Regions from separate parts of the Streptomyces tyrfis genome, predicted to be linked through region 1. Evidence: riboswitches for the same ligand, from Rfam matches in the RefSeq annotation. Region 1 holds a riboswitch; each other region holds the start of a gene.
The links. A riboswitch is a leader RNA that binds a small molecule or an ion and turns the genes downstream of it on or off. The one in region 1 is predicted to bind cyclic di-AMP.

Region 1 (2,257 bases):
AGGCCCGCGACCGGGCTGGTGAACCGATGCCGGGCGCCTGGGTTCAGGACCGAGGCCCCGGGCTCAGGGCTCAGGGCTCAGGGCCAAGGCTCCGGGCTCAGGGCTCCGGGCTCAGGGCCAAGGCTCCGGGCTCAGGGGCTGAAGCCCCCGTGTCCGGGGGCGAGGCCCTTGCTCCGGTTCAGGGGTTGAGGCCCTTGCTCCGCAGCCAGGTCATCGGGTCGACGCCCGTGCCGTCGGAGGCGTGAACCTCCAGGTGCAGGTGCGGGCCCGTCACATTGCCGGTCGCGCCGACCCGGCCGATGGTCTCACCGGTGGAGACCTTCTGACCGACGCTGACGCCGATGGACGACTGGTGGCAGTACCACAGCTCCGTGCCGTCCTCCAGCTCCAGCACCGTGCGGTAGCCGTACGAGCCGGACCAGCCCGCCGACTTGACGGTGCCTCCGTGGATGGCCTTGAGCGGGGTGCCCGTCGGGGCCGCGAAGTCGAGGCCGGTGTGGTGGCCGGAGGCCCACATCGTGCCGGCCTGGCCGAAGGTCGAGGTGAGGGTGTACGAGCTGGTCGGGATGGCGTAGCTGGCGGCGAGCTTGGCCAGCCGGAGGGCCTCGGCCTTCTTCTTGGCCTCCTCCTCCGCCTTCTTCTTCTCGGCGGCGGCCTTGGCCTCGGCCTCGTCCTGCTGCTTCTTGGCCTCGGCGGCGGCCTTCTCCGCGGCGGCCTTCTCCTGGGCCTCACGGGCCTCGGCGTCGGCGGCGGACTGCTGCTGCTCGGCCTGCTGGAGGATGCGGGCGCGGAGCGCCTCGCCCGCGTCGGTCGCGCCCTGCTCGGCCTCGGCGGTGGTGATGCCGGCGGTGGTGAGCGGGTCGGTGGTCCCGGCTTTGTCGTCCTCGGACGAGCCGGGGAGGAGGGAGCCCACTCCGGGCAGGGACGAGGCGTCCGGCAGGTTGTCCGCGATGGAGTCGGGGAGGGAGATGGAGACCGGGGGCTTGCTCTGCGCGGTGGCCATGCCGCCCGCGCCGACCGCCGCGATGACGCCGACCCCGAGCACCGCGGAGCTGCGGGCCAGTCCGTTGCGCTGCTTGGCGACCCGGTGCTTGCCGCGTACCGGGCGGACGGACTCCTCGGTGGGGTTCCACTCCCCCCAGGCGCGCTCGGGACCGCGGTCGCCGTCGACGCCGAACTCCCCGACGGGCAGGCCCGCGGCGGAGAACGCGTCCGGTCCGGCCCCATGATCCACGACGCCGTCGGAGCCGTGTCCGGGAGCGGTCACCGCCGCCATCCCGATCGTCCCGTGGTCGGAGCCGTAGACGACACCGGGGGCGGAGTCGTAACCGGGATCCATGCCATAACCGGAATCCATGCCGTAACCGGGGACCGTGCCATATCCGGAATCCGTGCAGTAAGCGGAATCCGCGCCATGACCGGGGCCGAAGTCGGCGCCGTGGCCGGGGCCGAATGCGGAGTCGAGCCGGACGGGGGCCTCGGGGGCAGGCTGGTTGGACGCCACGGGGGCGCACTCCTTTCCTTCCTTCTCGCCTACCGGGTTAGCTGACGGGTTCGGAGCAGGAAGGTCTCCTACGGACCCGCGCCTCTCACGAGACACGAATGTCCGATTCACCCCAAGGTGATGGTTCCCCGGTTCCCTCTCGGGATTCGGCGCACGCGCACGGTGCCGCCTCTGGCGACGGCTGGGACGACCGCGCTGCGTTATCGAACGTTAATAGACACCCGGGTCCGATTCCAAGCCGTTCCCACTGATCGCTCACGCCTCTGGCCTGGACTTTACGGGATATCTCGGGGCGTACCCAGACGAGTTGAACACCCCTCAGCCACTACCCCGTTTCTGACGTTGCGTCAAATGTTATGCGGAGAGATGTTCCCCGATCACGCACCGTGGCAACCGCGGCGGCCGGCGCACCGGGCGCCGCGACAGCCGGCGCACCGGGCGCAGTACGGCGCGGCGTTCACGGCGCGGCGCGTCGGCCACAGCGCGGCGCGGCACGGGCGAACCTGCCACGGCCGGCGCGGGCGAACCGGTCACGGCCGACGCGGCCGAACCGCCCGCGCCACGCCGCGCCCGCCCGGTCACTCCGGGTCGGCCCCGACGATCCGGACGGTCCTGCGCCGGTCCGGCTGCCCCGCCGCCGGACGCACGACCGCGAGAAGGGCCATGTCGTCGGTGGACACGCCTCCCGTGTGCAGCCGCACGTCATCGGTCAGCGCGGACAGCAGCTCCTCCGGCCCGGGGAAGATCCGTCCG
Region 2 (2,257 bases), on a different contig from region 1:
GGGCCTTCGGGCGGTTGCGGGCGGAACGCCGGTCAGACCGCGACGCCGTGAGCGCGCAGATACGCGACGGGGTCGATGTCGGAGCCGTAGGCGGGAGTGGTCCGGGCCTCGAAGTGCAGGTGCGGGCCGGTGGAGTTGCCGGTCGAGCCGGACAGCCCGATCTGCTGACCCGCCAGGACGCTCTGCCCGACCCGGACGCCGATCGAGGAGAGGTGCCCGTACTGCGTGTACGTGCCGTCCGTCATCCGGAGCACGATGTTGTTGCCGTACGCGCCGCCCCAGCCGGCCTCGACGACCGTACCGGAGCCGATGGCGACGACGGAGCTGCCGGAAGCCGCGTGGAAGTCGATGCCCGAGTGGCTTCCGGAGGACCAGAGCGAACCGCTGGACTTGTACCCGGTGGTGACGTAGGAGCCCGCCACCGGAAGCCGGAAGGCGCCCAGGCGGGCGCGCTCGGCGGAGCGGGCGGCCCGCGCCTCGGCGGCGCGCTTCTCCTCGGCCCGGGCCTTCGCCCTGGCCGCGGCGCGCTTCTCGGCCTCGGCCTTTCGCTGGGCCGCCGCCTTCGCCTCGGCGACGTCGGCCTGGTGCTGCTGAGCCGCGGCCTGGGCGTCGATCCGGTCGGCGATGACGTCCTCGATGGCGATGACCTGGTTCAGTCCGGTCTCGTCGACGGCGGGGGCCTCTGTCTCCGCGGCCAGAGCCGGAGAGGCGACGCCTCCGACGACGCCGGTGGCGGCCAGGGCCGCGACCCCGGCGATCTTCGCACCGGTGCACGTCAGCCGGTTCGGGGCACGATGCTTCCCGGTGGCACGGGTGAACGCCATGAAGTGGCTGGTCCTTTCCTTCCTTCTCGCCTACCGGGTTAGCTGACGGGTTCGGAGCAGGAAGGTCTCCTACGGGCGTCCCGGCCTCATGAAGACCCGGACGTCCGATTCACCCCAGGGACTGCGTGGGTCCCCGGCTCCCTCGGGCGTATGCCCGGCGGGGACTCGGCGATGGCTGTCCGGTGCGTCGCGGTCGCGACGTACGAGGGGCGAACAGCCTGGTAGACGCTATGCGCCTGTCTGTTCGTTCGCCAAACGCACAAGCCGTTTTGTAGCGCATGCCACAGGGCGTACGGGCAACCCCGCCGCCGGAACGGATCTCGGGGAAGGCCCGGCGAGACATCGCCCACAGGGCTCCCCCTCACATCCGCGCGGCGGGTGCCGCCCCGCGCCCGGCGCACGTCGAGGAGGCCTTTTCCCGTACCTCGGGGCCGGGACGGCATCCGCCCGCACGCGGACGAGGCCGGGCGCCCGCTTCCCCGCCCCGTCGCCCGCACCGGGGCCGCGGGAGCACGGGGCGAGCCCCGCCCCCGGGCGCGCCCGGGCGCCGCCGTCAGCCGGTGACCACCGACACCTCACCGATGCCCAGCGCCCGCACCGGCTCCTGGATCCGGGACGCGTCCCCGACGAGGATCGTCACCAGCCGGTCGACCGGGAAGGCGTTGACCACGGCCGCGGTCGCCTCGACCGTGCCGGCCTCCGCGAGCCGGGCGTACAGGTGGGCCTGGTAGTCGTCCGGAAGATGCTGCTCCACCTGGTCGGCGAGGGTGCTGGCGACCGAGGCCGCCATCTCGAACTTCAACGGTGCGACGCCCACGAGGTTCTGCACCGCGGTCTCGCGCTCCTCGTCGGTGAGCCCCTCGGCCGCCAGCGTCCGCAGGACCGTCCACAGGTCCGACAACGCCGGTCCGGTCGACTCGGTGTCCACCGATCCGCTGATCGCGAGCATGGCCGCACCGGTCGCCCCGGTGGCGGAGTCCGGGGCCGAGGAACGCATGACCTGGGCGAAGGCCCGGACACCGTAGGTGTAGCCCTTCTCCTCGCGCAGCACCCGGTCCAGCCGCGAGGTGAGCGTGCCGCCCAGGCAGTACGTGCCCAGCACCTGGGCCGGCCACACGCTGTCGTGCCGGTCGGCCCCGATCCGGCCGATCAGCATCTGCGTCTGCACCGCGCCCGGACGGTCCACGACGACCACGCGACCGGTGTCGTCGGCCGTGATCGGCGGGGCCGGACGCGGCTCGGCGGTGTCGCCGGACCAGTCCCCGAGCGTCTCGGCGAGCAGGGCCTCCAGATCGATGCCGGTCAGGTCGCCGACGACCACGGCGGTCGCCGCGGACGGACGGACATGGGCGTCGAAGAAGGCGCGCACCGCCGCCGAGTCGATCCGCTCCACCGTCTCCTCGGTGCCCTGACGCGGTCGCGACATCCGCGAG
Region 3 (2,257 bases), on a different contig from region 1:
GGGCGCGGGCGGCAGGCATCGGGGGGCGCCGGCCGCCGAGGAGGGCCGGGGCGACTCGGACGGCGGCCTCGACCGCGAGTCGGGCCGCCACGCCTCGCGCGGCGAGGGCGGGGCGCGCGACGCGGCCGCCCCGGCGGCCGACGACGCGTACACCGTCCGTCCGGGTGACAATCTCTGGGCAATTGCTGACGCACAGAAAGTTCCCGGCGGATGGCCCGCGCTCTACGACGCCAACAAGGATGTCGTGGGCGACGACCCGGACCTCATCCTCCCCGGCCAGAGCCTCGATCTCGGTGTGAACGCCGACTGAGAGGGCCGGTCGACCGGCTGAGGGGGCCTCAAATCCTGGGGTAGTTCAGAGACCTATGTCCGCTTATGTGTAAGTGAGACATGGGTCTCTTTGCGTTCGCTGGCGTGTCGCGTTCGCCGAAGTTGTCCGTGTCCGCTCCGACCTGCGAAAACGACGGTTCCTCAGATGCAAGTACGGGATGATTGTCCGATGTGTCCATCTTTGAATATGAGGGTTATATGTGTTTACGGTCGGAACCGCTCGCACCGCGGGCCCCGTCGACCGTCACGCCGAATCCTGCCGTCGGTCGGAGGGACACAGACGCGTCAAGCGCCGTAGGCAGGAGCGGGGGAACCAGGTAGGCGCCGGCCCGGACCGTCGAAAGACGCGTCAGGACCGGCTTGGGGTGAAGTCGCGCGCTAGGACGCGCGACCGGGCAACTCACTCGCCCGAACCCGACAGCTCACCTCGTAGGCGTCGGTGAGGAGACGTTCCATGCTGTTTTCCGGCAAGGGCAAGCACCGCCGCCCGTCCAAGGCCGTCCGTGTCGCCACGCTCGCCGGTGTCGCCGGCTCCGCCGTCGCCGTTCCGCTGATGGGCGCGACCGGCGCCTCCGCCGCCTCCGTCGCCACCTGGGACGCCGTCGCCCAGTGCGAGTCCGGCGGCAACTGGTCCATCAACACCGGCAACGGCTACTACGGCGGCCTGCAGTTCTCGCAGTCCAGCTGGGCCGCCGCCGGCGGTCTGCAGTACGCCCCCCGCGCCGACCTGGCCACCAAGGCCCAGCAGATCGCCACCGCCGAGCGCCTCCTCGCCATGCAGGGCCCGGGCGCCTGGGGCTGCGCCTCCGCCGGCAACCTGCGCAACGACGGCGTCGACCCGGGCGTCAACACCTCCGCGAAGAAGCAGAGCACCCAGGCGGCTCCGAAGAAGCAGACGCAGCCGAAGCGCCAGTCGGCCCAGGCCCAGCCGCAGCAGGCCGAGCGCGGCCAGGCCCCCGCCTCCCGTTCCGACCGCCCCGCCGCGCCGCAGGCCGAGTCGAAGAAGACCGTCACCACCCCGACCGGCAAGAAGGTCAAGAAGGGCGACGGCGAGTACCAGGTCGCCTCCGGCGACTCGCTCAGCAAGATCGCCGCCGAGCACGGCGTCAAGGGCGGCTGGCAGCGGCTGTTCGAGCTGAACAAGGACATCGTCGAGAACGCCGACCTGATCTACCCGGGTCAGCAGCTCCACCTGACGAAGTAGTCCGGACCCCTCTCCTCTCCGGACTCCCCGGCCCGGCGCGCTCCCCTGCGCGCCGGGCCGGGGTTTCTGCTCGGCGCACGCGCCGCGCGCCGACGCGGCCCCACGCGCCCCGCGCCCGGGTGTGCGCCGCGCCCGAGTACGAAGCGCGGCGCGCCCGGGCGTATGCCGCCCGCGCACGCCGCCGGCGGGCGGCGCTCGTGTGCGGGGCCGCTCGTTCAACTGTTGTAGTTACTGATCTGTAATCTTCTGCCCGTTTGTCCGGAACGTGACCTCTCGGGTCCTTTTTCGTCCCAGGGGGCGGGCGGTCGTCGGGCTGAGCGGGCGGGGCCGGTTAGGCTCTTGTCGCAAGGCCAAAGTGACCCTGCAGAACCAGTGTCATATCCCAGAAGGAGATGCCTCGTGCCGTCCATCGACGTCGTCGTAGCCCGGGAAATCCTCGACTCCCGCGGAAACCCCACGGTCGAGGTCGAGGTCGGCCTCGACGACGGCAGCACGGGCCGTGCTGCCGTGCCGTCCGGCGCCTCCACCGGTGCGTTCGAGGCCATCGAGCTTCGTGACGGCGACCCCAACCGCTACCAGGGCAAGGGCGTCGAGAAGGCCGTCCTCGCCGTGATCGAGCAGATCGGCCCGGAGCTCGTCGGCTACGACGCGACCGAGCAGCGGCTGATCGACCAGGCGATGTTCGACCTGGACGCCACCGAGAACAAGGGCTCGCTCGGCGCC

Region 2: another riboswitch for cyclic di-AMP. It lies ahead of WA762_RS05735 (M23 family metallopeptidase); the one in region 1 lies ahead of WA762_RS03145 (M23 family metallopeptidase).
Region 3: another riboswitch for cyclic di-AMP. It lies ahead of WA762_RS29655 (transglycosylase family protein); the one in region 1 lies ahead of WA762_RS03145 (M23 family metallopeptidase).

What each region holds. Positions count from the first base shown of each region.
Region 1 is NZ_JBAGJZ010000002.1:245,836-248,092, reverse strand. It holds gene WA762_RS03145 (M23 family metallopeptidase) at 179-1,276, opposite strand; cyclic di-AMP (ydaO/yuaA leader) riboswitch at 1,516-1,666, opposite strand; gene WA762_RS03140 (PP2C family protein-serine/threonine phosphatase) at 2,083-2,257, opposite strand, start outside.
Region 2 is NZ_JBAGJZ010000005.1:110,436-112,692, reverse strand. It holds gene WA762_RS05735 (M23 family metallopeptidase) at 33-824, opposite strand; cyclic di-AMP (ydaO/yuaA leader) riboswitch at 838-1,005, opposite strand; gene WA762_RS05730 (M16 family metallopeptidase) at 1,378-2,257, opposite strand, start outside.
Region 3 is NZ_JBAGJZ010000051.1:49,324-51,580, forward strand. It holds gene WA762_RS29650 (transglycosylase family protein) at 1-310, shown strand, start outside; cyclic di-AMP (ydaO/yuaA leader) riboswitch at 611-781, shown strand; gene WA762_RS29655 (transglycosylase family protein) at 785-1,534, shown strand; gene eno (phosphopyruvate hydratase) at 1,934-2,257, shown strand, end outside.